2 regions of the Cellulosimicrobium sp. JZ28 genome follow, and region 2 is predicted to be linked to the other one. Evidence: predicted binding sites of a transcription regulator. Region 2 holds the regulator's gene; the other holds the start of a gene.

Evidence for each region. The regulator HrcA, encoded in region 2, represses chaperone genes, less so after heat shock. The targets are predictions, from matches to a motif close to TTNGCACTCGNNNNNNNCGAGTGCNAA.
Region 1: the regulator HrcA is predicted to act here: its motif matches at 1,936-1,962, upstream of BJP59_RS13445 (FmdB family zinc ribbon protein).

What each region holds. Positions count from the first base shown of each region.
Region 1 covers NZ_CP017660.1:3,008,657-3,026,801, forward strand. Annotated here, with positions in the region: gene BJP59_RS13440 (penicillin acylase family protein) at 1-1,765, opposite strand, end outside; gene BJP59_RS13445 (FmdB family zinc ribbon protein) at 2,055-2,363, shown strand; gene BJP59_RS13450 (SAF domain-containing protein) at 2,548-3,276, shown strand; gene mscL (large conductance mechanosensitive channel protein MscL) at 3,407-3,880, shown strand; gene BJP59_RS13460 (hypothetical protein) at 3,910-4,194, opposite strand; gene BJP59_RS13465 (hypothetical protein) at 4,219-8,256, opposite strand; gene BJP59_RS13470 (hypothetical protein) at 9,028-10,095, shown strand; gene BJP59_RS13475 (PAS and ANTAR domain-containing protein) at 10,182-10,811, opposite strand; gene BJP59_RS13480 (antitoxin) at 11,126-11,308, opposite strand; gene BJP59_RS13485 (alkyl/aryl-sulfatase) at 11,413-13,323, opposite strand; gene arr (NAD(+)--rifampin ADP-ribosyltransferase) at 13,472-13,882, shown strand; gene BJP59_RS13495 (hypothetical protein) at 13,893-14,402, opposite strand; tRNA gene BJP59_RS13500 (tRNA-Arg) at 14,503-14,575, opposite strand; gene uriH (uridine-preferring nucleoside hydrolase UriH) at 14,677-15,681, shown strand; gene BJP59_RS13510 (dihydrofolate reductase) at 15,732-16,286, opposite strand; gene BJP59_RS13515 (thymidylate synthase) at 16,286-17,080, opposite strand; gene BJP59_RS13520 (OsmC family protein) at 17,300-17,818, shown strand; gene BJP59_RS13525 (hypothetical protein) at 17,841-18,145, shown strand, end outside.
Region 2 covers NZ_CP017660.1:2,289,580-2,301,242, forward strand. Annotated here, with positions in the region: gene BJP59_RS10480 (PhoH family protein) at 1-318, opposite strand, end outside; gene BJP59_RS10485 (HIT domain-containing protein) at 440-802, opposite strand; gene BJP59_RS10490 (16S rRNA (uracil(1498)-N(3))-methyltransferase) at 799-1,611, opposite strand; gene dnaJ (molecular chaperone DnaJ) at 1,625-2,749, opposite strand; gene hrcA (heat-inducible transcriptional repressor HrcA) at 2,856-3,872, opposite strand; gene BJP59_RS10505 (MFS transporter) at 3,952-5,415, opposite strand; gene BJP59_RS10510 (DUF3097 domain-containing protein) at 5,571-6,434, shown strand; gene BJP59_RS10515 (hypothetical protein) at 6,547-7,653, opposite strand; gene hemW (radical SAM family heme chaperone HemW) at 7,847-9,139, opposite strand; gene lepA (translation elongation factor 4) at 9,136-11,028, opposite strand; gene BJP59_RS10530 (type 1 glutamine amidotransferase domain-containing protein) at 11,233-11,663, shown strand, end outside.

The DNA of each region.
Region 1 (18,145 bases), 720 kb from region 2:
CGTTCATCGTGTCGACGTCCACGGTGCGCCCGGCCGAGATCTCGGCCTCCAGGAGCTGGCGGATGCGCTGCGAGCGGTACCCGTAGTCCCAGTCGGTCGTGAGGAACGGCGCGACGCCGTCCGGCAGCACGGCCTGGTTGGCGGCCACGATGAAGCCCTCGGCCGGGTCCACGACGCGCGGCATCTCCTCGCTGGGGACGTAGCCCTGCCAGTCGTAGCGCTCGTCGGAGCCGTCGCGCGGCCACGTGCCGTCGGAGGGCACCTCGGCGTCGGGGACCGCCTGGCGCACGGGGATCTTCCCGGGCGCCTGGTAGCCGATGTGGCCGTCCGCGGTCGCGAAGACGATGTTCTGGGCCGGCACCTCGAAGAGCGCGGCGGCCGCCTGCATGTCCTCGGCGTCCTGCGCGAGGTTGAACGCGAAGACGGCGTCGGCGGTGCGGCCCGGCTCGAGCGCGGTCCACTGGAGCGCGACAGCGTACTCCCCCAGCCGCGTGTCCAGCGCGGGCGTGTCGACGGCCGCGTCCGTCGCCGGGATCGCCTCGGAGACGATCGGCCCGTGGAGCGTCGAGCGGACCTCGATCTCGATGTCGTCGCCCCCGGCGACGCGCAGCGTCTCGGTGCGGGTCTCCAGCGGGACCCACTCGTCGCCGCGCAGGTACGTGTCGTCGCGCACGCGCTCGACGAAGAAGTCGGTGACGTCGGCGCCCATGTTCGTCAGGCCCCAGGCGAGCTGGGCGTTGTGCCCGATGACCACGCCGGGGAAGCCGGCGAACGAGAAGCCCGCGACGTCGAACCCGCACGCCGGGGAGACCTCGTTGCAGTGCAGCCCCACCTGCGCCCAGATGCCGGGCGCCCCGAGGGCGAGGTGCGGGTCGTTCGCGAGGATCGGCTTGCCCGTCGCCGTGTGCTCGCCGGAGACGACCCACGAGTTCGAGCCGGTGCCCTCGCCGCGCCCGATGAGCACGGGGACGGCGCCGAGCGCGCGGTCCGCGGCCTCGAGCGCGGCCTGGAGGTGGTCGGAGCCGTACTCGGCGCGGGCCTGCGGGCCCAGGTCGAGGGCGACCTCCTGCGGGTTCTCGAGCTCGCCGGGGTCGAGGATCGGCGCGTTGAGCTCGGACGGGTAGGCGGGGAACAGCTCCGCGACGCGCGCCGTGTCCTGGAGCGTGCCGTAGGCCAGCGCGCGGTCGAGCTCGTCGTCGTAGTTGCCGCGCAGGTCCCAGGCCATCGCCTTGAGCCACGCGAGCGAGTCGACCGGGTCCCAGGGCTCGGGCTCGGCGACGTCGACCTGCAGCCCCAGCACCGTGTACTCGAGCGCGATCTCCGACGGGCTGCGGTCCTCCAGGTAGGCGTTCACGCCCTCCGCGTACGCCTGGAGGTACGCCTTCGTCTCCGGGGAGACGACGTCCCACTCCTCCTCCGCGACCTGGCGCCAGCCGAACGTGCGCGTCACGGTGTCGGCGGCGATGGCGTCCGGGTTGTCGCCGACGAGCTCGGCGAGCCGCCCCGACGTGACGTGCCGGCGGTAGTCCATCTCGAAGAAGCGGTCCTGCGCCTGGACGTAGCCCTGGGCGCGGAAGAGGTCCTCGGGGGTGTCGGCGTAGATCTGCGGCACGCCCTGGGCGTCGCGCAGCACGGTCACCTCGCTGCCGAGGCCGGGCACGGAGATCTCGCCGGACGCCTGCGGGAGCGGGCGCCGGACGGTGACCACGACGAACGCGGCACCCGCGACGAGCGCGACGACGAGCAGCGCCGCCACGCCGATCAGGACGCGCCGGCGCGTGGACCGGCGACGGCGCCGCGGCGGGGCCGCGGCCTCGCCCGGGGTCGCGGGGTCGGCACCGGTGGCGGGGTCACCGGCGGGGGCCTCGGCGGGTTCGTGCGCAGACACGGATGCGAGACTACCCCGGCCCTGCCCGGGCGCCGGTCCGCGTATGATTAGCACTCGGAAGTTTCGAGTGCCAGGCGGTGTTGACACCGTCGACCAGGCCGAGACCGTCCCGATCCCGACCCGCCGGTGGCCGCCTCGACGGCCGTCTCGTGAACGAGGAGAACCCGTGCCCACCTACGCCTACACCTGCACCGCCTGCGGTCACGCCTTCGACATCCACCAGTCGTTCAGCGACGACGCCCTCACGGTGTGCCCCGAGTGCTCGGGCCGCCTGCGCAAGGTGTTCTCCTCCGTGGGCGTGACGTTCAAGGGCTCCGGCTTCTACCGCACGGACTCGCGGTCCGGCGGGAAGACGTCGACGGCGCCCGCCGCCTCGACGTCCAGCGCGTCGTCCTCGTCGTCGTCGGCGGGGTCGTCCTCGTCGGGCGGCACGAGCTCGGGCGGCGCGTCGAGCAGCTCTGCCGCGTCGTCCTGACCTGACGCGGCGCCGCCGGGTCGCTCGCCCCTGACGCGCCCCGGCTCCGGCGTCGGCGCCGCACCGGTGCGCGACCGACCACAGCGGGTCGGCCGGCTCACGGTGCGCGGGCCGCGCGCCGCGTCGTCCACAGACCGCCGCGCACCGCGGCCACCGGCTCGCCGCGCGCGGCTACCGTCGCGCCATGCCTCGCTCCTCCTGCCCGCCCGGCCCGTCAGCCCACCCCGGCCGCGCCGCCGCCGCCCGGCGGCGGCTGCTGCACGGCCTGTGGTGGCGGTCCCGGTTCGTGGTCGCCGCGTTGTGCTGCGGGCTCGCCGCGTCGGTCGTCGTCGGTGCGCTGCGGCCCCCGCCTCCGCCGACGGTTCCCGCCGTCGTGACGGCCCGCGCGGTGCCGCCCGGCACCACGCTCGCGGCACCCGACGTGCGGGTGGACCACGTCCCGGCCTCCCTCCTGCCCGCCGGGGCACCGGTCCGGGCCGACGACGTCGTCGGACGCCGCGCGACCGTCGCCCTGCCGGAGGGCACGCTCCTCCAGGACGGCCTCGTCGCCGGAGGAGAGCTCGCCGCCGGGGCGCCCGACGGGACCGTGGTCGCGCCCGTCCGGCTCGACCCGGGAGTCGCCGCGCTCCTCGGGCCGGGCGACCGCGTCGACCTGCTGGCCGCGGGCGACCCCGCGCTCGCCCCGGCGCCCACGGAACCCGCGGAGACGGGGGCCGCTCCCCCGGACGACCCGTACCTGGCCCGCGCCGCGGTCGTCGTGCCGGCGCCCGAGCCCGACGACGGCGGCGGCCTGCTCGGCAGCGGCGGGTCGGGCCCCGACGTCGTGACGCTCGTCGCGGTGCTCCCCGAGGAGGCCGTCCGGCTGGCGGCACGGACCGGGCACGCCCCCGTCACGGCCGTCCTGGTCCCGTGACGACACCACGAGACCGCCGACCCGCCGGGCGAAGCCGTTGCCGCTCGCCGCGCCCGTTGGCAGGATCGCGCGTGCACGTCTGGTGGCGCCGCCGCCACGCGTGCCCGTCGACAGGAGAGGGAAGCAGCACATGAAGGGCGTGTTCCAAGGGTTCAAGGAGTTCGTGCTCCGCGGCAACGCGATAGACCTGGCGGTCGGCGTCGTCATCGGGGCCGCGTTCTCCGGCGTCGTCACGGCGATCGTCGAGGACTTCATCAACCCCCTCATCGGGGCGATCTTCGGCAAACCCGACCTCACGGGCCTGTGGGACATCACGCTGCGCGCGGGAGACGCGGCGAAGGACATCCCGCCCTCGGTCATCTCCGTCGGCGGGGTCCTCAACGCGATCCTCCAGTTCCTCATCATCGCCGTCGCCCTCTACTTCGTCATCGTCCTGCCGATGAACAAGCTCGCGGAGCGACGCAAGAAGGACGAGGAGCCCGAGCCCGAGGCACCGGCCGAGGACGTGCGCGTGCTCCAGGAGATCCGCGACCTCCTCGCCGCCCAGGCCGGCAGCGGCCCCGGCGCGGCGCCCGGCGGGCCGACGCCCCCGCAGCACCTCTGACGCCGCTCAGCCGGTCGCCCGGCGAGCCGTCAGTGGCGCCCGTAGTGGGGCGGCACGTCGCCCAGCAGGCGGTCGTCGTTCTCGCCCGGCGCGCCGCGGCGGGGGGCTGACTCGTCGCCCCAGCCCTCGGCCCGCTCGTCGGCGCTCGTGCCGGGCACCACCGTGCTCTCGGTCCCCCGCCGCACGGCCCGCCGCGGACGCCGACGGCGCCCGGTCTCGGGCTCCGGCTCGGGCTCGGGCTCGGGCTCGGGACGGTCGCGCGCGTCGTCGGGCAGGTTCCGCGGGTCGGGGCTCGGGTCGGCGGTCGTGCTCACGCGTCCCATGGTCCCACCGGCGGGCTACAGGTCCTCGTCGCCGTGCTGCTCGTCGTCGTCGATCACCGGCACGACGACGATCCGGTCGCCCCCGCCCGTCTGCGCGACGCCGCCCGTCTCCGGGAGCCGCGCGTCGCGCACGGCCTGCACGACCCGCCGGATGCGCTCGGCCTCCTTGGCGGGGTCGAGGAACGCGGCGGCGGACCAGACCTGCGCGACCGTCCAGCCGATGCGCTCGAGCCGCTCGGCGACCTGCCGGTCGCGCACGCGGACGCTGCGCTCGGCGACGTAGGCCGCGTCGTCGGTGAGCACGGCGACGAGGAGCTCGCCGGGCAGGTCCGGGTGGCCGACGACGAGCGGGATGCGGTCGCCGTCGCCGATGCCGTAGTCGGTCTCGACGACGAGCCCCGCGCGCCAGAGCCGCTCGGCGAGGTCCAGCACGAGCCGGTCGGGGCTGCCGCCGAGGTCGACGCCGTTGCCCAGCGTGACCTGGTCGGCGGCGCCGCTGCGCTGCTCGGCCAGGTCGAGCACCTCGGCGAGCAGCCGGGCACCCGCGCCGCGCAGTCGCTCGGGGTCGAGGTCGCCCGCCGTGAAGCACGAGACGACGTGGAGACGCCGGCGCGTCGCCCCGACGGCGTCGAGCAGCATGGCCTCGGCGCCCGGGGTGTTGAGGATGCCGAACCGGTGCAGCACGCGGCCGTGCGGGGTCTTCCCGAAGCCGACGGACAGCACGATCGTGTCGCGCACGAGCCCGGCGACGCCGGAGACGTCCGCGACGACGACCGGCTCCCCGCGGGCGCCGGAGAAGAACCCGGCGAGCGCCGGGTTCTGCCGGACCTCGACGAGGAGCGCGTCGCGGATGCGGTCGGCGTGCAGGGGCGTGACGGTGACGATCGCGAGGGACTCGTCCGGCCGGGTGAGCGCGTGCTCGATCGCGACCTCGACGACGCGGTCGACCTCGGCCTGCGTGCTCTCGACCGCGCCGGACGCCGTGTCGGGCATCCCGGCGCCGTCGACGACGTCGAGCTGGACGAGGACCTCCGCGCGCGGCAGCGGCGACGGGCGCAGGACGCCCGCGTAGCCGTGCTCGGCGAGGAACGTGGTGACGAACGGGTCGCGTCGCGAGCCGTCGGCGAGCAGCGCGACGGTGGGCAGGAGCTCGGCGAGCTCGCGGACGGTGTCCGTGGACGCCGCCCGCGGGTCGCCGACGGCGACGACCTGGCGCCCGCGCGCGAGCGCCGACAGCACGAGCTCGACGGGCGTGTGCTCGATCGCGTCGAGCACCACGAGGTCGACGGTGCGGGTCGCCGGCACGAGGTGCGGGACGAGCGTCGGGGTGGCGACGAGCACGGGGCGCAGCCGGCGTAGCACGGCGGGGTGCTGCTCCGCCGTCTCGCGCAGGCTCACGAGCCGGCCCTCGAGCAGCTCGGTGAAGAGGGCCTCCGCCTCGTCGCGGTGCTCGCGCATCGCGGTCCCGAGGTGGTCGCGGACCGCCGCCCGGACGGGCGCCGCGAGGGACGCGACGTGCGCGCGGTCGAGCTCGCGGAACCGGCGCGCGAGCGCGTCGAGGCCCGCGCCGTCCTGCCCGGCGAGCGCCTGGTCCTGCGCGAGGATCTGCTCGAACACCGAGCTCCACCAGGCGAGCTCCAGCTCGGGGCCCACCTCGTCCGCCTCGACGCGGCGTGCCGCGAGGTCGGTGAGGAGCTCGCCGAGGCCGAGGTCGGTGAGCCGGTGCTGGATCGCGGTCCGCGCCGGGAGCGCGTCGAGCGCGGCGGCGTCCTCCGCGAGCGCGTCGAGGCGGGCGGCGAGCGCGTCGAGCGGCATGTCGAGCAGCCCGCCGCCCGCGGGCGTGCCCGCGAGCACCGGCTCCAGCTCCTCGGCGTCGATGCGGACGGCCTCGTGCGTGTCCTCGATGGCCGACAGCCCTTCGGGCAGCACGGGCCAGCCGCCACGGGGGCACTGCTCCTGCCAGACGGCGCGCTGCGCCTGCACCTCGACGAGCGCGGCGTGCAGGTCGGGCACGCGGACGCCCGGCCGCACCATGTCGCGCGCCTGACGACGCAGCCGGCGACGCGCGAACCATCCCATCTCGATCCCGTGCTGCTCGCGCCACTGCTTCGACGCGGTCGCCTCCACCATGTCCTGCGCGGTGCGCTCGAAGATGAGCGGCTGGAACACGTCGAGCGTGCCCCGCATCCCGCCGAGCATGGTGAGCTGGTCGCCCCACTGGCGGAGCGTCGTCGCGGTCGTGAGCCCGGTACGCTCCGCGACCTGCTCGACCTGCGCGCGCAGCTGCGGCAGCGTGTGGGCGCGCAGCCGCTCCACGCGCACGAGGGCGTCGTGCGCCTCCTGCGGCGTGGTGAGCGCCGCGCCGTACCAGGGGGTCGACGTCGCGCGGGCGGTGAAGGCACCGAGCATCGCGGCCTCGCGCAGCTCTGCGGCGACCCGCTCGCGCTGCGGCCCGACGGCGAGCACGACCTCGGTCGTGAGCCGCACCCGCGTGTCCGGCGCCGGACGCTCGGCGGTGAGCCGCGCGAGGGCCTGGAGCGCGTCGTACGCCGACACGCCCCACGGGTCGCGCACGAGGTGCAGCGCCTCGATGTACCCCGCGAGCCGGGCGCGTGCACCGAGCAGGGCGTCGCGCGTGCGCACGAGGTCGTCGTCCTCGACCGGCTCCGGCTCGGTCGCCATCGCGGCGAGCAGCCGGTGCGAGGCGGTCTCGCGCCACGTCGGCTCGGGGGCGACGTCGAGCGCGAGCCCGTCGAGGCCCAGCGCGTCGAGACGGGCGAGGAGCGCGTCGGCGGCGCGGCGGTGGCCCGGCACGTAGAGGACGTGGCGTCCCGACGCCGCGGCCTCCGCGACGACGGCGGCGAGCGTGCCCGCGACGTCGGACCCGGTGGGGGCGTCGACGAACAGGTGCGAGCCGGTCGCGAGGACGTCGACGACGTGCCGCTGGGACGGGTCGAGGTCGCCCGCGCCGCGCTCGAGCACGGGGTCGGCATCGCCGACGCGCGGTGCCGGGAGGTCGGCCCGCAGCGCGGCGGCGGACCGCTCGTCCCCGGCGAGCGCGGCGACGACCTCGTGCCGCTCGAGCGCGGGCGCGAGTTCGTCGAGGTCGTCGACGAGCACCTGGCCCGGGTGCACGAACGTCCCGACGAGGACGCGGTGGGTGAGGTCGAAGTCGTCGAGGACCGCCTGCCCGAGGGCCGCGATCCGCCGGGTCGCGTCGCCCGGGTCGAAGCCCGCGCCGGTGAACGTGGACCGTGCCAGCGTCACGGGGTCGAGGAGCGCGCCGTGCGCCCGGAGCGTGCGCGCGAGGAGCGGGTTGATCTCGGCGGTGGGCTCGAGCGTGAGCTCGTAGTCCGTCTCGCCGTCGCCCCTCGGCGTGACGGTCAGCGGGCGCAGCAGGACGGGCGCGCGCACCGTGCGCGGCGCGGGCTCCTCCTCGGGGCCTGGCACGCCGTCGGAGGGGTCGCCGGGGCGCACGAGCGGCGCGTCCGCGGCGCCGGGGGCCGTCACCGCGGGCTCGACGTCCGCCGGGCCGCTCGCGTCGCCGTCGGCCGGCACCACCGTGGGCGCGCGGCCGGCGACGCGGGCGAGCGCCGCGACGTCGTCCTCGGCGAGGGGCGCCGTCGGGCTCTGGGTCCAGGTCGCCACGCCGATCGCGAGGTACGTCGGGGCGACGCCGTAGCGCTGCGCGTGCTCGGCGGCCCGCACGACGACGGCGCGCGCCCGCCGGCGGGCGGCGGGCAGGGAGCCCCCCTCCCGGAAGAGGTTGGACAACCGGGTCGGCCGCCCCGCGAAGAGCTGGGCGATGCCGGACGGGTGCGCGGCGGTGAGGTCGACGACGGCGTCGCCGAGGAGGGAGACGTCGGCGAGCGACGAGCCTCCGGCGAGCTCGACGAGCCCGGCGCGCCAGCGGGCGACCGCCTCCTCGACGAGGTCGGACGTCGTGGGCTCGGGCACGAGCACGGGGCGCGACGACGTCACGTCGCCGGCCTCGGCGTCGGGCCGGTCGGTCCCGCCGGGAGGGGTGGAGGGCAGCCGAGCAGGATCGGCCACGCTCCGGGCGGCTGAGCTGGTGCGGGCTGCGGCATTCACCCTCCGACGCTAACCGTCCGCCCCGCGCCGCTCGACGCGGCGCGCCGGGGAGGACGCGACCCGCTGCGCCGCACGGCGCCGGGCGACGACCGCACCCGGGCGCGGGTCGCAGCGAGAACGACGAACGGCCCCGGATCACGAGAATTCGCGTTCCGAGGCCGTCGTTTTCGAGCAATTCCGAGATGTTCTCCCGGAGAAGTGTGAAACAGCGCGCACCGCGCAGGGGGCAGGCGATGCGCGCTGTCGAGAACTATCTTGCACGGCGCGCAGCCCAGGCGTCAACACGGCCCGGGCGCTGGACGCACGACCACCCGGCGAGCCGCACAAACGCCTGAGAACGACCTGGACGGGCGTCCACGAGGAGGCGCGGCATTCCGCGGATCCCGGGCCACCGGGCCGCCGTCTCGGCGTGTGGTGCGTATCACATCACGCTCTGCCGGGCGGCCACCGCACGGTCACGACGACCCTCGGCAGGATACGGCCCTCCCCCGCCGTCCGGCGCGCAGGAGCGCCCTGCGACGCGGCGGGTGCGGCGTCCGACGCCCTGACCGGCGGCGTCACAGGATCTTCCCGGTTCCTCTGAGGGCCGGGCACGGCCCCCGTGAGCGAGGTCCACACGGACGTCCTACCGTGGAAGGACGCCCGTGGCCCGACGCCGGTCCCTGGCGCGCGGCCGTCACGGCCGGTGGCGGCGGGCGGACCAGCCCGCCGACGACCGGAAACCAGCACCACGTGACCACGCCCTCCGAGAACCCCCGCCTCGACCGCGACGCCCCGCGCGTCCCGCGCGACGAGCCCGGCCCCGACGCCGGACACCCCGCGGGACGCACCACCGCGGAGCCGGCTCCCGAGAAGGAGCGTGAGGCCCCGGCCCGCCTCTCGCTCACCCAGGTCGTCGCGAGCGCGCTCGCCGCGGTGAGCACCACCGTGCTCCTGTCCTACTTCGGGACCGCCGGGACGATCATCGGCGCCGGCGTCGCCAGCGCGCTGACCGTCGTCGCGAACTACGTCTACACGCGCTCGATCCAGAAGACGCGCGAGCAGCTCGTACCCGTCGTCGGCAAGGTCGTGCAGGCCACCGCGGGCACGGGCACCACGCGTACCCGCACCACCACGGTGGTCGCGTCGGTGCCCCGCGGGGCCGTCGAGCCCGACGCGCGGGCGGACACCGTCGAGACGGCGGTGGCCACCGCCGTCGGCTCGGCAGGGGCCGACGGCGAGGCGGCCGAGGCGGACGGGGCGGACAGCTCCGAGGGTGGCCAGAACCGCTGGCTGCGGCTCATCGACCGGTACGGGCGCGGCCGCGTGCTCACCGTGACGGCGCTCGCCCTGTTCGTCGCCGTGATGGGCGTGGTCCTCGTCGTCGAGCTCGTCCTCGGCAAGCCCCTCGCGGACGCCGTCCGCGGCGTCGAGGGGTCGGGCACGACGATCAGCCACCAGCGGACCCCGAGCACCGAGGACCCGACGACGCCGGCGCCCAGCACACCCTCGCAGGACCCCGCGACCGTCCCGACGCCGGGCCCGAGCCCGTCGCCGTCGACCACGCCGTCCGACGAGCCGTCCACGACGCCCGCGCCCACCCCGGAGCCGACCGTGGACCCCACCCCCGACCCGACGACGCCGGAACAACCCGCCCCGACGCCCTCGCCGGGCCCGGGCGAGGGGGCCGGAGGCGCCGGGGGCACCGGGGGCGGTACCGAGTCCGAGGCGGAGACGGGCACGGGCGGCGGGAGCACCGGGACCGCGCCGACGCCGTCGACGCCGGGCAGCGCGCCCGCCCCGACGCCCGCGTCGGCCTAGTCGACCCGGGCCGACCCGAGCGAGTCCGCACGCGCGAGAGCCCCGCACCCCGGTCCGGGGTGCGGGGCTCTTCTCGCCTGCGCGGCCTACCGCAGGATCGCGTCGATGCGCTCGGCGCAGTCCCCGCCGGCGCGTCCCGCCTCGTCGACGACGACGGACGCGAGCTCGCGCAGGCGGACGTTCTTGTCGTTCGAGACCTGCTTGAGGCGGGCGAACGCCTCGTCCGCGCTCACGCCGTGCGTGGCGATGAGGATGCCCTTCGCCTGCTCGATCGGGCCGCGGCCCTCGGCGGCCGCGGTGATGTCCCGGCGGGCACGCTCCTGCGCGCGCCCCGCCACCGTCGCCGTGATGTCGACGAAGTAGCCGAGCAGCTCGACGACCTCGCCGGACTCGCGGTCGCGGCGCCCCTGCCCCACGAGGACGACGTACCGCTCGACGCCGTGGGCGTCCATGATGCGGTGCACGCTCGAGAACGGCTCACCCGTGGTCGCGGCGCGGTCGAGGACCGCCCGCACGTGCTCACGGTCGTCGGGGTGCTTGTGCGCCAGGACGAGCTCGGTGGTCGGCACCACGTCGCCCGGCTCGAACCCGTGGACCCGGTACGTCTCAGACGACCACCACCAGGTGCCGGTACCCAGGTCGAGGCGATACTGGCCGATCTTCTGACCCGCCCCGCGGGTCAACGAATGGTCGATGGCATGGTCGTCCACGGACATGTCGCGCTCCGTCTTCTCCAGAGGATGAGGAGCCAGGTCCAGACTCAACCCTTCGACCGTACTCCCGAACCGGAGAAGGCGACAGGTGGCGAGCACGGGGAGACGGTTCTTAGGGTGTCCTTGCGGCCGAGGTGCCGCAGGGGGCACCGGTCCGTGAAGAAGCCCGCAGCCGGTGCACCTCTGGCCGAGCGGCGCTCGAGCCGGGCAGGGCGGAGGCCGTCACGCGACTCGGGGTCCGGCGCCGGGGCCCGGGCGCACGCGACCGGGCCCGGACCTCGCGGCCCGGACCCGGTGCTGCTGCGGAAGTCCCGCGTCTACTGCTGGCCCAGGTGCTCGTCAGCCCGCTCGGCGCCCTTGTCGATCTGGTCGTCGTGCTTGCCGCCGGTCGCCTTCGACGCCGCGTCGCCACCCTTGTCCAGCGCGGCGTCGGACGCCTTCTCGCCCTTGTCGCTGTCGAGCGCGTCGGACGCCTTGCCCTTCAGGTCGTCGATCCCCACGATGTCACCTCCGTCCGTCGGCCCGGTCGGGCCGAGACCGCCATCGTGTCCACCGGACGCTCCCGGTCGCACCCTGGCAGGCCCGGCCCCGGACCGGCCGTGCGTTACGGCGTGACGATCGGAAAGTTCGGGTCGAACTCGTCGAGGACCGACGCGTAGGCGTCGAGCACGGAGGTGTCGCCGTCGAGCGTCACCTGCCCGGCGTCCGCGAGCTTCGCCGCCGCCGCGGGCTGCAGCAGCACGGCCGCGACGAGCGGCTTCGGCGCGCGGACCGTGAGGGGTGCGCCGTCGGACGCGCCGGGACGGGCGTTGAGGACGCCGTCGCGCACGCGCACGTTCCACGTCTCGTCCCGGTCGGTGAAGTCCACGTCGAACCGGACGTCGACCTCGGCCGCCTTCTCCCCGACCACGTGCACGGCGGCGTAGTCGAAGAGGATGTCGATCGGCATGCCCGCGACCGTGTCCGGGCTCGCCGTCGCGAACCTCGCGGCGAGGATGCCCTCCCGGAGCTCGCGGGCCGCGGTGAGGAACACCCCGCGCCACTGCGGGCCCTCGGCCTGGTAGCCCATCTGCTCGTAGGCGTCGGCCTGGAGGTTCTTGGCCTCCACGTCGTCCGGGTCCGCGAAGACGAGGTGGTGCAGCACCTGCGCGGCCCACCGGTAGTCGCCGGCCTCGACGGCGCGACGCCCCTCGGCGAGGATCGCGTCGCGCCCGAACGCGGCGACGTAGCGCGTCGCGGTGTCGACGGGCGGGTGCGGGTGCAGCGACACGGGGTCGCCGTCCCACATGCCGAGCTCCTTGGTGAAGACGGCGCGGACGTCGTGGTGGAGCGTCCCGTGGTAGCCGCGGTTGTACCACTTGCGGCGCAGGACCTCGGGCAGCTCGACGACCTCTGCCGCCTCGAGCGGCGTGTACCCCTTGTTCGCCAGGCGCAGCGCCTGGTCGTGGATGTACTTGTACGTGTCGCGCTGCGACTCGAGGAACGCGACGACCTCCGCGTTGCCCCACACCGGCCACGTGTGCGGGCCGTAGTGCACCTCGACCTCGTCGCCCCACCGCACGAGCGTCTCGTCGAGGTAGCGCGCGAAGTTCCGGGCGTCGCGCGTGCGCGCCCCGCGCAGCGTCTGGATGTTGTGCAGCGAGTGGTTCGCGTTCTCCGCGCACGTGAGCGCCTTGAGCTCCGGGATCCAGATGTGCATCTCCTCCGGCGCCTCGGTGTCCGGGGCGTAGAGGAACTCGAACGTCAGGCCCGCGATGTGCCGCGACTGGCCCGTCTCGGTGATCGGGTCCGTGGGCGAGATGTAGGAGACCGTGGGTCCGTCCGCCGTGCCCGACCCGATGCCCGAGCTGACGAACTGCCGCGGGTCGCGGTCCAGCAGGCTCCCGAACGCGTACGACGCGCGGCGGCTCATCGCGTTGCCCGCGACGACGTTCTCGCCGATCGCGTACTTGTCGAACGACGCGATCGTGCCCGGAGCGATGATCGGCACCTTCCCCGAGGCGACGTCCGCCTCGTCCACCACGCCCTTGACGCCGCCGTAGTGGTCGATGTGGGTGTGCGTGTAGATCACGGCGACGACCGGCAGGTCGACCACGTGCTCGCGGAACACCGCCATCCCCGTCCGGGCGAACTCGACCGACGACGCGCAGTCGACCACGATCAGGCCCTCGTCGCCGACGACGATCGTCAGGTTCGCGATGTCCGCGTTGCGGAACTGGTAGATGCGGTCGACCACCCGGTACAGGCCCGCGCGGTGGATGACCTTCGCCTGGCGCCACAGGCTCGGGTTCACCGTGTCCGGGTTCTCGGACGCGTCGTCGTCGAGGAACGCCACGGCGGTGGTGTCGTAGCTGACACGGCCGTCGTCGAGGAGGATCTTCCCGCCGGGGACGTCCGCGAGGTGCCCACGCCGGGCGGTCTCGAAGTCCTCGACGTCGTCGAGCGCGTACAGGGCGCGCGCGTCGCGGTTGGCGGTGGCGGTGGTGGGGGTGGCGTCCTTCGGCGTGTACGGCACGGTGGCTCCCTCGGCAGGCAGGTGACGCGGTCGCGGGAGCGGTGGTCTGGGCGTCGCGCCGCCACGGCGACGCTGCCCGCGGGACGGGAGAACCGCAACCGGAAGTCCCGGGCCGACGGCGGACACCCGTCCGTCCTACCCTGAACGGGTGATCCAGGCGACGGACGAGGGGCCCTTCTTCCACGGGACGAAGGCCGACCTGCAGGCGGGCGACCTGCTGACCGCAGGGTTCCGGTCGAACTACCGGCCCGAGATCGTCATGAACCACGTCTACTTCACCGCGCTCGTCGGCGGCGCCGCGCTGGCCGCCGAGCTGGCGGCCGGGGACGCCGCACCGCGCGTCTACGAGGTCGAGCCGACCGGCCCGTTCGAGGACGACCCGAACGTCACCGACAAGAAGTTCCCGGGCAACCCCACGCGGTCCTACCGGAGCAGCGCGCCCCTGCGGGTGGTCCACGAGGTCGCCGAGTGGCCGCGGCTCAGCCCCGAGGAGCTCGCGAGCTGGCGCGCGCGCCTCGCGGCCCTGCGGACCGAGGAGCGCGGCGAGATCATCAACTGACCGCCGGGGGTCAGGACGTGCGCCGGTGCCGAGCCTCGCGTCCGGCGCCGGAGGCGACCCGGCGCGACCATCTCCGGGTCCGCCACGCGGCGACGCCGACCATGCCGAGCACGGCCACGGCGATCACCGGGGACAGGAGCCACGAGCGGTCGCCCGGCCGGTAGACCACCTGCGGGTCGGAGAAGGCGTCGTGGTGGAGCGTGGGGTGGACGGCGCCCGGCGGCGGGTCCCCCTCGGCCGTCCCGAGGTCCTCGTCGAGGAGCACCCCCTCGATGGTCCGGCCTCCCGTGTCCGACGTCCACGTCCCGGTCCAGGTGCAGACCACCGCGCTCCGGGATCTGTCGCAGCTCTGCTCGACCGGCGTGAAGGTGCCGACCTCGCCGTCGTGCTGCGCGCTCCAGCCGTTGATGGTGCCGGACACCCCGGAGCCGACCGCGACGACCGTGACGCAGGCGAGGACGACGTAGACCACCACCTCGACCGAGGCCGCGATCGCACGCTGGGTCCTCGGGGAACGCATGGCGGCCACCTCTCGGCACGGTCGTCGGGCGAGCCGCCGGGCTCGGAGGTTCCTCGGGGCCGCAGCGAGGTCGGCAAAGCGCCGCCACATCCACGCACCGTGCGCCTGGCCAGATTCGAACTGGCGACACCCGCTTTAGGAGAGCGGTGCTCTATCCCCTGAGCTACAGGCGCGTGGCCCCGGGTCAGGGCCGCAGCACAGCCTAGCCGTCACGGGCGCCCGGACGCGAAGCGCACCGGCGACGCCGGCCCCGGGGACGCGCGAGGATGGGTCGATGTCCGCTCACGTCCCGGCCCAGCCCGTCCCGTCCGCCCCTGACTCCCGCACGACCGCGCCCCGCCGGATCGTCCTCGACTGCGACCCCGGCCACGACGACGCGATCGCGATGCTCCTCGCGCACGGGAGCCCCGCCGTCGAGCTGGTCGCGGTGACGACGGTCGCCGGGAACCAGACGCTCGAGAAGGTGACGCGGAACGCGCTCGCCGTCGCGGAGCTCGCCGGGATCGACGTCCTGGTCGCGGCCGGGTGCGACCGTCCGCTCGTCCGGCCCCGGATCGTCGCGCCGGACATCCACGGCGACTCGGGCATGGACGGGCCGGTGCTGCCCGCCCCGCGCCGCGCCGTCGACGACCGGCACGCGGTGGACCTCATCATCGAGACGGTCCTGGCGGCCGAGCCGGGCGAGATCACGCTCGTCCCGACGGGCCCGCTGACGAACGTCGCGATGGCCGCGCGCAAGGAGCCGCGGATCGTGCCGCGCGTCCGCGAGGTCGTCCTCATGGGCGGCGGGTACCACGTGGGCAACCGGACGCCGGTCGCGGAGTTCAACGTCCTCGCGGACCCGGAGGCGGCGCACGTCGTGCTCACCGAGGCGTGGCCGGTGACGATGGTGGGTCTCGACCTGACGCACCAGGCCGTCGCGACGGCGGACGTGCGCGACGGGATCGCCGCGCTCGGCACCGCCCCGGCCCGGTTCGTCGGCGAGCTGCTGGACTTCTACGGGGCGACGTACCGCACCGCGCAGGGCTTCGCCTCCCCGCCGGTGCACGACCCGTGCGCGGTCGCGTACGTCGTCGACCCGTCGGTCATGACGACGCGCCGCTCGCCGCTGGACGTCGAGCTGCACGGCGGGCTGACGACCGGCATGACCGTCGCCGACCTGCGCGGCGACGAGCCCGGCCCGGAGGAGTGCCGCACGCAGGTCGCGGTCACCCTCGACCACGGCCGGTTCTGGGACCTCGTGCTCGACTCCCTGCGCCGCGTCGGCGACCCCGCCTGACCGCTGGGTGCGCGATCTCGTCGCGCTCGGACCGGGCGAGCGCGACGAGCTCACGCAGTCAGCGAGGGGGCGGGCGTGGGCGACGACGCGGTAGCGCAGTCCGGTGGACGACGTCGCCCAGTCACCCGCTCGCACCGACCACCCGGCGGGGACCTCGGGGCGAACGTGTCGCCGTCGACGACGGTGTCGATCTCGGTGACCACGCATCGGTCCGCCTCGGCGACCGTCGCGGCGTAGAGCTGGGCGCCGCCCATGACCCACACCTCGTTCGAGCCGCTCGTCCGGGCCGCGGTGCGGGCGACCGCGAGCGCCGCGTCGACCGACCCGGCCACGCGCACGGGCGCGCCGCCGTCACCCTCGGGGCGGCCGCCGTCGGGCACCCACGCCTCCTGGCGCGTGACGACGACGTTGAGGCGCCCCGGCAGGGGCCGGAACCGGGGCGGGAGCGAGTCCCACGTGCGGCGGCCCATGACCACGGGGTGGCCCGACGTGACGCGCCGGAAGTGCGCGAGGTCCTCGGGCAGGTGCCACGGCATGGTGCCGCCCGCACCGATGACGGGCCGCCCGGCGGCGTCGCGCGCCTGGGCCCAGATCAGTCCGAGCATCAGACCGCGATCGGCGCCTTGATCGTCGGGTGGTGCTGGTACCCGACGACCTCGATGTCCTCGTACTCGTAGGCGTCGATCGAGTCGCGGGGAGCGAGGCGCAGCGTCGGGTACGGGTACGGGTCGCGCGTGAGCTGCTCGCGCACCTGCTCGACGTGGTTGTCGTAGATGTGCACGTCGCCGCCGGTCCACACGAAGTCGCCGACCTCGAGGCCGGTCTGCGCGGCGACCATGTGGACGAGCAGCGCGTACGACGCGATGTTGAACGGCACCCCGAGGAAGAGGTCGGCCGAGCGCTGGTAGAGCTGGCACGAGAGGCGGCCGTCGGCCACGTAGAACTGGAAGAACGCGTGGCACGGCGGCAGCGCCATGTCCTCGATCTCCCCGACGTTCCACGCGGAGACGATGTGCCGCCGCGAGTCGGGGTTCGCCTTGATCTGCTCGATCACCTGCGCGACCTGGTCGACGTGGCGGCCGTCCGGCGTCGGCCACGAGCGCCACTGGACGCCGTAGACGGGGCCGAGCTCGCCGTCGGCGTCGGCCCACTCGTCCCAGATGCGCACGCCGCGCTCCTGGAGCCAGCGCACGTTCGAGTCGCCGCGCAGGAACCACAGCAGCTCGTACGCGACGGACTTGAGGTGCACGCGCTTGGTCGTGATCAGGGGGAAGCCCTGCGACAGGTCGAAGCGGATCTGCCGCCCGAACACGCTGCGCGTGCCCGTCCCCGTGCGGTCGCCCTTGGGCGTCCCGTGCGCCAGGACGTCGCGCAGGAGGTCCTCGTACGGGGTGGGCACGGGCCCGGGCGCGCTGCCCGACGGCGCGGGCTCGGCGGTGCGCACGGGTGCGGTCGGAACGTCGGTTGCGTCGAGGGCCACGCCCGCCAGTCTAGGCACCGCTCCGGCCCGGCGGCCGGTGACGCTCGGCACGCGCGCGGGAATCGCGCGCGGACGCCGCACGTTCCCCGGAGGGCGGACGCCCCGACGCCGCGACCCGACGAGTGCGAGGATTCACGCATGACGACGCAGCCTGCCGAGAACACCCTGAGCGCCGCCGACGAGGCCGCGCACGACGTCCCCGCGCCGTCGCCCGCCCCGGCCGACGCGCTGTGGGTCGAGCGCACGGGTACCCGCACGTACACGGGCCGGTCGGCGCGCGGCGCCGAGGTCTCGATCGGCCCGGCGAGCGAGGGTGCGGTGTTCACGCCCGGCGAGCTGCTGAAGATCGCCCTCGCGGCGTGCGCGGGCATGAGCACGGACCGCACGTTCGCCCGCCGCCTCGGCGACGACTACGCCGTGACGATCCACGTCCAGGGCGACAAGCTCCTCGAGGAGGAGCGGTACCCGAAGATCACGGGCACGTACGACATCGACCTCACGTCGCTCGACGACGACGCGCGCGACCGGCTCGTCACCGTCGCCGCGCGAGCGATCGACAAGGCGTGCACGGTAGGACGGACGGTCAAGGCCGGCGCCGAGGTCGAGTACCTGTTCCAGCCGGAGGGTGCCGGCCGCGAGGTCGAGACCCAGGACTGACCGCGGGATGACGGGAGGCGCCATGGCGTACCAGCAGGACCCCTCGAGAAGCCCCGTGCCGCGCGGCGGCGTGCCCGAGTACGGGACCCCGCCCCCGGACGCCGGGCGCAGGGACCTCGCGACGCAGGACGCGGTCGAGTGGTCCGCCTACCGGCCGACGCCGCTGCTCGACGCCGCGCTCGACAAGGCGGTGACGATCCCGTCGCACGTCATCCGGGCGCACGTCGACTCGGTGCGCCGGCGCAACCCCGAGGCGAGCCCCGCGCAGATCGTCCGGATCCTCGAGCGCGAGTACCTGCTCGTCATCCAGACGGCGGGCGGCGCCGT
Region 2 (11,663 bases):
CGGGCGCGACGCCGTCGCGGCGGTGAGCATCGCGATGGACCGCGTCACGACGTCGGCCGTGAGCTGGGTGCCGGCCTCGACGACCTCGACGAGCTCGTCGAGCAGGCGCGCGGCGAGCGCGACCTCCCCCGGAGGGCCGGCGACCGCGATCTCGTTGCCCCGCACGTGCACGTCGACGGCGGGGAACCCCTCCTCGACGGCCCGGAGCACGGAGTCGCGGCTACCGAGGAGCGCCACCATCGGCACGTGGTTCGGGATGACGATGCGGTGCTCGACCCGGTGCGACGAGGGGTCGGGTTCTCGGGACAGAGAGGTCATGAGCCGGCTTGCGCCGCTGCGCTCCTTCGGTCGGGCAGTGGGTCCGGGACGGCCACCGCCCCGCAGATCGCTTCCATCGTACCGAGCGCGGCCGGGCGTCACACGCGCTTTCGCGCAGGGCTCAGGCGGGCGACCAGCCGAGCTCGGCGCCCGCGATGACGTGGCCGTGCACGTGGAACACGCTCTGGCCGGCGCGCGGCCCCGAGTTGAAGATGAGCCGGAACTGGCCGTCGGCCAGGTCGCCCGCCACCTCGTCCGCCAGCGCGACGACGTCGCCGAGCAGCTCCGGGTCCGCCGCCGCGAGCTGGGCGATGTCGCCGTGGTGGTCGCGCGGCACCACGAGCACGTGCACGGGCGCCTGCGGGTCGATGTCGCGGAACGCGATCGAGCGCTCGCTGGTCGCCACGACGTCGGCCGGCACCTCCCCCGCGACGATGCGGCAGAAGAGGCAGTCCGGGTCGGTGCGCAGGTCGGTGCTCGTCATGACCCCGAGGCTAGACCACGCGTCCCGGCCACGCCCCAGCGGCCGAGCCGCTCGGCGAGCAGCGCCACGGCCACCGGTCCGGCGGTCGACGTGCGCAGCACGTGGGGCCCCAGCCGCGCCGCGACCGCGCCGGCCTCCGTGAGGTCGGCGAGCTCGCGGTCGGAGATCCCGCCCTCCGGGCCGACGACGACGAGCACCTCGGGTGCGGGCGCGCCGTCCGTGGCCGGACCGGCGGGCAGCCCGACGTCGGCGAGCGGCGTCGTCGCCTCCTCGTGCAGGACGATCGCCCGACCGCCTGCCGCGACGACGTCGACGACCCGCGCCGCGAGGCCGCGCGAGTCGAGCGCGACCTCGACGCGAGGCAGGCGCGCGCGCCGGGCCTGCTTGGTCGCCGTGCGGACCGTCGCGAGCCACCGCGCGCGGGACTTCGCCGCGCGCTCGCCGCGCCACACGACGACGGAGCGCTCCGCCTGCCACGGCACGACCGCGTCGACGCCGATCTCCGTCGCCGCCTCGATCGCCATCTCGTCGCGGTCACCCTTGGCGAGCGCCTGGACGAGCGTCACGACGACGTCCGGCGCCGGCTCGCGGTCCACCTCCTGCACGAGGAGCGTCACGCGGCCCGACTCGGCGTGCTCGACGACGCACCGCAGCCGGAGCCCGTCGCCGTCGACGACGTCGACGCGCTCCCCTGCGCCGCGCCGCTGCACGACGCCCGCGTGCCGGCCCTCCGCGCCGTCGAGCACGTAGCGGTCGCCGGGCGCGACGCCGTCGGTCCCCGTCTCGGCGAGGAACACCGGAGCACTCATGCGCGCGCCCCGCTCAGCGGCCGGAGAGCTTGTCGCGCAGGCGCGAGAACACGCCCGGGTGCGCGGCGGCGAGCCGGGGCTCGGGCCGCTCCTCGCCGCGCAGCGCGGCGAGCGAGCGCAGGAGCTGCTCCTGCTCGGGGTCGAGGGCAGTGGGCACCTGGACCTCGATGTGGACGTTGAGGTCGCCGCGCCCGCTGCCGTGCAGGTGCCCGACGCCGAGGTTCTTCAGCGTGACGATCTGGTTCGGCTGCGTGCCGGGGCGCAGGTCGATCTCCTGGAGCCCGTCGAGCGTCTCCAGCTCGAGCACGGTGCCGAGGGCGGCCGCCGTCATCGGCACCTGGAGGGTGCAGTGCAGGTCGTCGCCGCGGCGCACGAACGTGTCGTGGTTGCGCTCGCGGATCTCGACGTACAGGTCGCCCGCGGGGCCGCCGGCCGGGCCGACCTCGCCCTGCGCGGTGAGCTTGATGCGCGTGCCCGTGTCGACGCCCGCCGGGACGTTGACCGTGATGCTGCGGCGGCTGCGCACGCGGCCCTCGCCCGAGCACTCCGCGCACGGCTCGGGGATGACGGTGCCGAAGCCCTGGCACGCGGCGCACGGCGCGCTCGTCATGACCTGGCCGAGGAACGAGCGCGCGACGCGCTGGACCGTGCCGCGCCCGTGGCACACCTCGCACGTGCGGGGCGAGGTGCCCGGGCGGCAGCAGGTGCCGCCGCACGTGCCGCACACGACCGCCGTGTCGACCTGGAGCTCGCGCTGCGCGCCGAACGTCGCCTCGGAGAGGTCGATGTCGAGCCGCACGAGAGCGTCCTGGCCGCGGCGGGCGCGCGGGATCGGGCCCTGCTGCGCCTGGGCGCCGCCGAAGAACGTCTCGAAGATGTCCTGGAAGCCGAACCCGCCGCCCATGGGGCCGCCGCCCCCGCCGCCGGGGGCGCTGGGGTCGACGCCGAGGTCGTACTGCTGGCGCTTCTCCGGGTTGGACAGCACCTCGTAGGCGCGCGCGACGTCCTTGAAGCGGTCGCCCGCCTCCTCGCCCGCGACGTCCGGGTGCAGCTCGCGCGCGAGCTTGCGGTACGCCTTCTTGATCTGGTCCTGGCTGGCGTCACGGGCCACGCCGAGGATCTCGTAGTAGTCGCTCACACGTCACTCTCTGCTGGTGCGGGTCGTGAGGCCGGCGCGGGGCCGGTCGGGAGGGGTCGGGGGTGGTCGTCGAGCGGGCCCGCCGCGGGCGGGGAGACCGCGGGGCTCACGTGCCGAGCACCCGTGACAGGTAGCGCGCGACCGCGCGCACCGCCGCGATGGTGCCGGGGTAGTCCATGCGGGTCGGCCCGATCGAGCCGACGAGCGCGACCGTGTCACCGTCGTTACCGTAACCGGTCGTCACGACGGAGGTCTCCGCGAGGCCCTCGAGCTGGGTCTCGCGACCGATCCGGACGCTCACGCCCGACTCGGCGGCCATCTCGGTGAGCAGCCCGAGCAGGACGACCTGCTCCTCGAGCGCCTCGAGGACGGGGCGCAGCGCGTGCTCGAACCGCATGCCCGCGCGCGCGAGGTTCGCCGTGCCCGCGAGGACGAGGCGCTCCTCGCTCTCCTCTGCGAGCGTCTGGGCGACGAGGTCGCCCACCGCGCGGACGAGCGGGGCGTCGTCGGGGTGGAAGCTCTCGGTCACGGCGGCGAGACCGGGCGCGAGGTCCGTGAGGCGCTTGCCCGCGGCCGCGGCGTTGAGCCGTGCGCGCACCTCGACGAGGGTCCCCTCGTCCGGCAGGCTCGCGACCTCGAGCGTGCGCTGCTCGACGCGGCCCGTGTCCGTGATGATGACGACGAGGAGGCGCGACTCGCCGACGGGCACGAGCTCGAGGTGGCGCAGGCCCGACCGGCTCAGCGAGGGGTACTGCACGACGGCGACCTGGCCGGTGAGCTGGGCGAGAAGGCGCCCGGCGCGCGCGATGACGTCGTCGAGGTCCACGCCCTCGGACAGGAAGGTCTCGATGGCGCGCTTCTCCGGCGCGGACAGCGGCTTGACGCCCGAGAGGCGGTCCACGAAGAGCCGGTAGCCCTTGTCCGTCGGGATCCGGCCCGCGGACGTGTGCGGCTGCGCGATGTACCCGGCGTCCTCGAGGGCCGCCATGTCGTTGCGGATCGTGGCGGGCGAGACGCCGAGGCTGTGGCGCTCGGTGAGCACGCGCGACCCCACGGGCTCGCGCGTGAGGACGTAGTCCTCGACGATGGCCCGCAGCACCTCGAGCCGGCGCTCCTCGCTCACGTCCACCTCCCGCGTGCCGCACCGTCGCCGCCCGGGCGGGCGTGCGGGCGTCGGCACTCTCGACCTCCGAGTGCCAATCCTACGCGTCCGCGCGGCCCGTCCGGCGGTCCTCCGCTCGTCGCGAACGCAGGTCGAGGAGGCCGACGACGAGCGCGACCGCGACGAGGCCGATCGTCACCAGGAGCGCGCGCCCGGTCGCGTCCGCGGCCGAGTCGCCGCTCGCGAGCCCGCCGTAGTAGACGGACAGGACCACGGAGATCCCGACGGCCGACCCGATGCGCTGACCGAGCTGCAGCATGCTGCCCGCCACCCCGGCCCGGCTCACCGGCACCTCGGACAGCGTGAGCGTCTGGTTCGGCGCGATGACCGTGCCGCTGCCCGCGCCCGCGACGAGCAGCGCGACCGCGAGCGCCGGGCCGACGGCGCCCGGGTCGTCCCCGAGCGCGCGCACGACGACCTCCGCCGCGACCACCCCGACGAGCACGAGCACGACGCCGCCCACGACGAGCTCGCGGCCCCAGCGCGCGACCCAGCGGCCCGAGAACCACGCCGACACGCCCGACGCGACCGCGAACGGCGTGCCGACGAGCCCCGCCTGGAGCGGCGTGTACCCCAGCTCGTCCTGGAGGTAGAGCGTGACGACGAGGAAGATGCCCGTGAACCCGGCGAAGTACGCGAGGCCGAGCAGCGCGCCGTTGCGGAAGGACCCGAGCCCCACGACCTGGGGGTCGAGCACGGCCTCGCCCGTGCGCCGCTGGTAGCGCCGCTCCCAGCCGACGGCGGCCACCACGGCGGCCGCGGCCGGCACGAGCCACCACCAGCGCGACGCGTCGTCGCCGCGGCCGGTCGTCGTGACGAACGGCATCATCACGCCGAGGGTCGCGGCGCCGAGCAGGCCCAGCCCGACGAGGTCCAGCCGGCGCGGCCCGCGCGCCGCGCCCGAGCCGGTGCGTGGCGGCCCGGGCACGAGGCGCCACGCGAAGGGCAGGAGCACGGCGACGACGGGGATGTTCACGAGGAACACCCACCGCCACCCCGTCTCCGGTCCCGCCGCGGCGATGATGAGCCCGCCCAGCAGGGGCCCGAGCGCCGTCGAGACGCCGATCGTCGCCCCGAACATGCCGAACGCGCGCCCGCGCTCGTACCCGCGGAACTGCTGCTGGATGAGGCCGACGACCTGGGGGTTGAGGACGCCCGCGCTCACGCCCTGGAGCAGGCGCGCGACGCCGAGCCACGTGTCGGTCGGCGCGAGCCCGGACGCGAGGCTCATGAGCGCGAAGCCCAGGAGGCCCGCGATGAAGAGCGGGCGTCGTGCGCCCGCGTCGCCCAGCCGCCCGGCGGGCACCAGCGCGAGCCCGAACGCGAGCGTGTAGCCGGCGACGACGAGCTGGAGCTGGGTCGGGCCCGCGTCGAGCGACGACTCGATCGACGGCAGGGCCACGTTGACGATCGACACGTCGAGCGTCGTGATGAAGCCCACCGCGAGGCAGACCGGCAGCACGCGCCAGCGGTTCGGGTCCGGCTCCGCGCGCTCCTGGCTCATCGGTCCGTGGTACCACCCCGCCCCGGGGGCGCGCGCGCCGGGAGCCGCCGCGCGCGGCCGGGCCGGGCGCCCGGGACCTTCCCGCGGGCGGCCGATCCCGCGACGCACGGGGCGATCTCGGTGGTGAGCGGCGGACGCTGGCCTAGGGTGACGCCGTGTCCTTCGACCGCTACGGCTCCGACGTCCTCGGCGGCACGCCCGCCCCCACCCACCACCGCGCGCGGCCCGTGTCGCGCCCGCAGCCCGCGGAGCGCGGCCTCGTCGTCGAGGAGGTGCAGACCGGGTGGGTCGGGGCCGTCGTCCGGGTCGAGAAGTCGGGCGGGATGCACGTCGTCGTGCTCGAGGACCGCGCGGGCCGGACCCGCACGTTCCCGCTCGGGCCGGGCTTCTGGGTCGACGGCGCGCCCGTCGAGCTCACCCCGCCCGTCACCTCCCGCGCCCCCGCCGCGCCGACGCGCACGGCCTCGGGCTCGCGGGCCGTCGTCGGGCAGCGGGCGCGCGTCGCGCGCGGGAGCCGCATCTGGGTCGAGGGCAAGCACGACGCCGAGCTCGTCGAGAAGGTGTGGGGCGACGACCTGCGCGTGGAGGGGGTCGTCGTCGAGCCGCTGCACGGCGTCGACGACCTCGCGGCGGCGCTCGCCGACTTCGGCCCGACGCCGCAGCGTCGCGTGGGCGTGCTCGTGGACCACCTCGTGCCCGGCAGCAAGGAGCGGCGGATCGCCGACGAGGCGCTGCGGCGCTCGCCCGCGGGCACGGTGCTCGTGCTCGGGCACCCGTACGTCGACGTCTGGCAGGCGGTGAAGCCGGCCCGGATCGGCCTCGAGCGGTGGCCCGTGATCGAGCGCGGCACCGAGTGGAAGCGCGGGATCCTGCGCGAGCTCGGCTGGCCGGCGGAGAGCGCGGAGGACGTCGGCCGCGCGTGGCAGCGCATCCTCGGCACGGTGCGCACGTACGCCGACCTGGAGCCGTCGCTGCTCGGGCGCGTCGAGGAGCTCATCGACTTCGTCACCGCGCCCTGACCGGTCGCGGGCGCGCGGGACGCACCCCGCGCGTGAGGTACCGCGCTCGAGACGCACCGCGCCCCGGCACCGACGGGCGGTACCGGGGCGCGGCGACAGCGTCGGCCGGGTCTCAGGCGGCCGGCACGCCGCCCGTGAGACGGCGGTAGGCGTAGCCGACGGCGACGTAGCTCAGCGGGATCGTCACGAAGAGCCCGAGACCGCACGGGATCGCGCCGAGGATGTTGATCCCGACGAGGGCGAGCAGGAGCAGGAACACCTGCCCGAAGTTCTTCGCGACGAGCGAGAAGCTCGTGCGGATCGCCGTGATCGCGTCGACGCCCTGGTCGAGCGCGACGTAGTACACGAACGCCGAGAACAGCAGCACCGCGAGGCCGGGCAGGACGCACAGGAACAGCCCGATGTACGACAGGACGCCGACGATCAGAGCAGCGAGGAGCACGTTGACGACGTTGCCGATGCGGAAGAACGCCGCGACGTCCGGCCGGCGCCCGTCCGCCTCGTCGAGCGCGCCGCGCGTGAAGAACGCGGTGATGAGGTAGCCGATGACGGTGCCGACGAGCCCCAGCACGACACTGGTGAACGTGATTCCGCTCAGCGCGGCGAAGTTCGTGTCGGAGTAGTCGAACTGGTCCTGGAACTGGTCGAACCCGCCCGTGATCCAGCTCCACGCAATGTTGACGGCGAGGAAGATCAGCGCGACGAGGATCCACGGCCCCAGGTTCGACGTGACGCGGCGCCACCCGTAGGAGATCGCGTCGCCGACGCCGAACGCCGGGCCCGAGTAGCCGGGCTGGCCCCCGTACCCTCCGGCGGCGCCCGGGTACGACCCGGGCGGCGGCGGGTACCCCCCGGCGGGGGGCGGGTATCCGCCGGCGGGCGGCGGGTACGCACCGGACGGGGGCGGGTACGCGCCCGGCGGGGGCGTCGCCGGTCCCCCGGCCGCGCCGTCCGGCGCACCGGTCGGCGCGCCGTAGGCACCCGGTGCCCCGTACGCGGGCGGGCCCGACGGCGGTGCGGCCGGGTCGTGCGGCGCTCCCCCGCCCGGGCCGTACGGCGAGGCGGGCGGGACGTCGCCGCCGGACGGGGCGGCGTCGGGCCGGTCGGGTCCGGGACCGGACGGTGGCGTGGCGTCCGGTCGCGGGCCGCCCGCGCCGTCGGCGGGGGTGTGCTCGTCGTCGCGGGGCGGCTCGCCGCCCGGGTTCGTGGGGTCGGTCATCGTGCACCTCGTTCCTCGTCGTCACGTGCTGCGGGCTGCACGCTCCGTCGACGTGCTGGGTCCACCTTGGCGGTTCCCGGCCCGGACCGCGCGGCGAGCACCGCGGCCGTCGCACGGCGGCGGGCAGGATGGTGCCGCCGAGGGGCCTCGTCCCCGCGGGGCGCGCCCGGGTCGCGGTGGACCCGGGCCGACGTCACTCGTCCGTGATCGTCCGGACGACCGTGTCCGCGAGCAGCCGCCCCCGCAGGGTGAGCACGGCACGACCGGCGACCGCTGCGCGGCCGTCGAGCAGCCCGTTCGCGACGAGCCCGGCGACGGCGTGGCGTCCCGCCGGGGAGAGGACCGCGAGGTCGAGACCCTCGCGCAGCCGCACGCCGAGCATCGCCTGCTCGAGCCGGCCCTCCGTGCGCGTGAGGAGCTCGCGCCCCGCCGCGGGGCTCGTGCCCGCCTCGAGCAGCGCCGCGTACCGGCGCGGGTGCTTGACGTTCCACCACCGCACGCCGACGCGGGCGTCCTCGGGCGACGCCCCTGCAGGCGCGGCGCCGGTCGCCGCGACGTAGGAGTGCGCACCGGGCCCGATCCCCCACCAGTCGTCGCCGCGCCAGTACGCGAGGTTGTGGCGGCAGCGGTCGGCCTCGGTACGGGCCCAGTTGCTCACCTCGTACCAGGTGAGGCCGGCCGCCGTGAGCAGCTCGTCGGCGAGCTCGTACTTCGTGGCCTGGTCGTCCTCGCTCGGGAGCGCGACCTCCCCGCGCCGCACCTGGGCGGCCATCTTCGTCCCCGCCTCCACGACGAGCGCGTACGCGGACACGTGGTCGACGCCGGTCGCGAGCGCAGCCTCGAGGCTCGCTCGCCAGTCGTCGAGGCTCTCCCCCGGCGTGCCGTAGATGAGGTCGAGCGAGACCTGGAGGCCGGCGTCGCGCGCCCAGCGCACGACGTCCGGGATGCGGCGCGGGTCGTGCGTGCGCTCGAGCGTCGCGAGCACGTGCGGCACGGCGGACTGCATGCCGAACGACACGCGCGTGAACCCGGCGGCCGCGAGCTCGGCGAGCGACTCGGGCGTCACCGAGTCCGGGTTCGCCTCCGTCGTCACCTCGGCGTCGGGTGCGAGCCCCCACGCGTCGCGCACGCCGCCGAGCAGGCGGACGAGGTCCCCGGCAGGCAGGAGCGTGGGCGTGCCGCCGCCGACGAAGACGGTCGACACGGGCCGCTCGGGCAGCCCGGCGTCGTGCAGCACGCGCGCGGCGAGGTCGATCTCGCGCAGCGCCGTGCTCGCGTACGAGGCCTGGCTCGCGCCCCCGCCGAGCTCGGACGCCGTGTACGTGTTGAAGTCGCAGTACCCGCACCGCACCGAGCAGAACGGGACGTGCAGGTAGACCCCGAACCCGCGGGTCGCGGGCACGGTGCCGCCCGCGCCGCTCGCGACCCAGGAGGGCAGCGAGCCGTCGGGCGGGACCGGCTCGCCCTCGGGCAGCGCCGGGCTCACTTCTTCGACTTGTCCTTGGCGTCCTTGCCGCCCGCGGCGTCGGAGGAGAGCGCGGCGATGAAGGCGTCCTTCGGGACCTCGACCGACCCGATGTTCTTCATGCGCTTCTTGCCCTCCTTCTGCTTCTCGAGCAGCTTGCGCTTGCGGCTGATGTCACCGCCGTAGCACTTCGCGAGGACGTCCTTGCGCATCGCGCGCACCGTCTCGCGCGCGATGACGCGCGCACCGACGGCCGCCTGGATCGGCACCTCGAACTGCTGGCGCGGGATGATCTCCTTGAGCTTCGCCGTCATCATGACGCCGTAGTCGTACGCCTTGTCCTTGTGCACGATCGCGCTGAACGCGTCCACCTGCTCGCCCTGGAGCAGGATGTCGACCTTGACGAGGTCGGCGACCTGGTCGCCCGACGGCTCGTAGTCGAGCGAGGCGTAGCCGCGCGTGCGGGACTTGAGCTGGTCGAAGAAGTCGAACACGATCTCGGCGAGCGGGAGCGTGAAGCGCAGCTCGACGCGGTCCTCGGACAGGTAGTCCATGCCGAGCATCTGGCCGCGGCGGTCGTTGCACAGCCCCATCACGGTGCCCACGAACTCGCTCGGCGCGAGGATCGTCGCGCGCACGACCGGCTCGCTGACCTGCTTGATCTTGCCGCCCGGGAACTCCGACGGGTTCGTCACGTTGACGAGCGTCCCGTCCTCGAGCGTCACGTCGTAGACGACGTTCGGCGCGGTCGAGATGAGGTCGAGGTCGAACTCGCGCTCGAGGCGCTCGCGCACGATCTCCAGGTGCAGCAGGCCGAGGAACCCGACGCGGAAGCCGAAGCCGAGCGCGACCGACGTCTCCGGCTCGTAGTTGAGCGCGGCGTCGTTGAGCTTGAGCTTGTCGAGCGCGTCGCGCAGGACCGGGTAGTCGGTCCCGTCGATCGGGTACAGGCCCGAGAAGACCATGGGCTTCGGGTCCGAGTAGCCGCCGAGCGCGTCCGCGGCGGGCTTGGCCGCGTTCGTCACCGTGTCGCCGACCTTCGACTGGCGCACGTCCTTCACGCCCGTGATGAGGTAGCCGACCTCCCCGACGCCGAGGCCCTTCGTGACGATCGGCTCGGGCGAGATGACGCCGATCTCGAGCAGCTCGTGCGTCGCGCGCGTCGACATCATGACGATGCGCTCGCGCGGGTTGAGGTTGCCGTCGACGACGCGCACGTACGTCACGACGCCGCGGTAGGTGTCGTAGACCGAGTCGAAGATCATGGCGCGCGCGGGGGCGTCGGCGTCGCCGACCGGCGCGGGCACGCGCTCGACGATGCGGTCGAGCAGCGCCTCGACGCCGGCGCCCGTCTTGCCGGAGACCTTGAGCACGTCGTCCGGGTCGCCGCCCACGAGGTTCGCGAGCTCCTCCGCGTACTTCTCGGGCTGGGCCGCCGGGAGGTCGATCTTGTTGAGCACGGGGATGATCTCGAGCTCGTTCTCCATCGCGAGGTACAGGTTCGCGAGGGTCTGCGCCTCGATGCCCTGCGCCGCGTCGACGAGCAGCACCGCGCCCTCGCACGCCGCGAGCGACCGCGAGACCTCGTACGTGAAGTCGACGTGCCCCGGGGTGTCGATCATGTTGAGCGCGTGCGGCGTCTCCACGCCGTCCGCCACGACGGCCCACGGCATGCGGACCGCCTGCGACTTGATCGTGATGCCGCGCTCGCGCTCGATGTCCATGCGGTCGAGGTACTGCGCGCGCATGGCGCGCGGCTCGACGACACCGGTGAGCTGCAGCATGCGGTCGGCCAGGGTCGACTTGCCGTGGTCGATGTGCGCGATGATGCAGAAGTTCCGGATCAGCTCGGGCGGCGTGGCCGCGGGCTGGATGCGGGTGCTCAGCTGGGCACTGGGGATCGGGGACAACGCGGGTGCGCTCCTGGGAGTGGCGTGCGGGTCGGGGCCGCGCGCTCGGGGCGGCGCGCCGACGGTCGCTCTCGGGCGGGCGGGAACGACCATTGTCCCACGTCCGGCGTCGGGCACCCGCCCGCCCTGCGGGGCACCGCGAGCCGACCTAGCGTGGAGGACCGGCCGGCCGCACCGGGCCGACCGGCGACGAGAGGAGCGCTCATGGCCCAGGACACCGAGCACCGCACCTCCGGCCGCCCCGAGGGGCGCCGCGTGCTGGCGATCGTGACCAACTACGGCGTCGAGCAGGACGAGCTCGTGGTCCCGCTCGAGCACCTGCGCGGCGAGGGGGTGGAGGTCGACGTCGCGGCCACGTCCGCCGACGACGTGCAGACCCTCGTGGGCGACAAGGACCCCGGTCGCACCGTCACCCCGAACCTCACGCACTCCGACGCCGACCCCGCCGAGTACGACCTGCTGCTCGTGCCGGGCGGGACGATCAACGCCGACGCGCTGCGCCTCCAGGACGACGCCGTGAGCCTCGTGCGCGCGTTCACCGCCGCCGGCAAGCCGGTCGCGGCGATCTGCCACGGCCCGTGGGCGCTCGTCGAGGCGGCCGCCGTCGAGGGCAAGACCCTCACGAGCTACGCGTC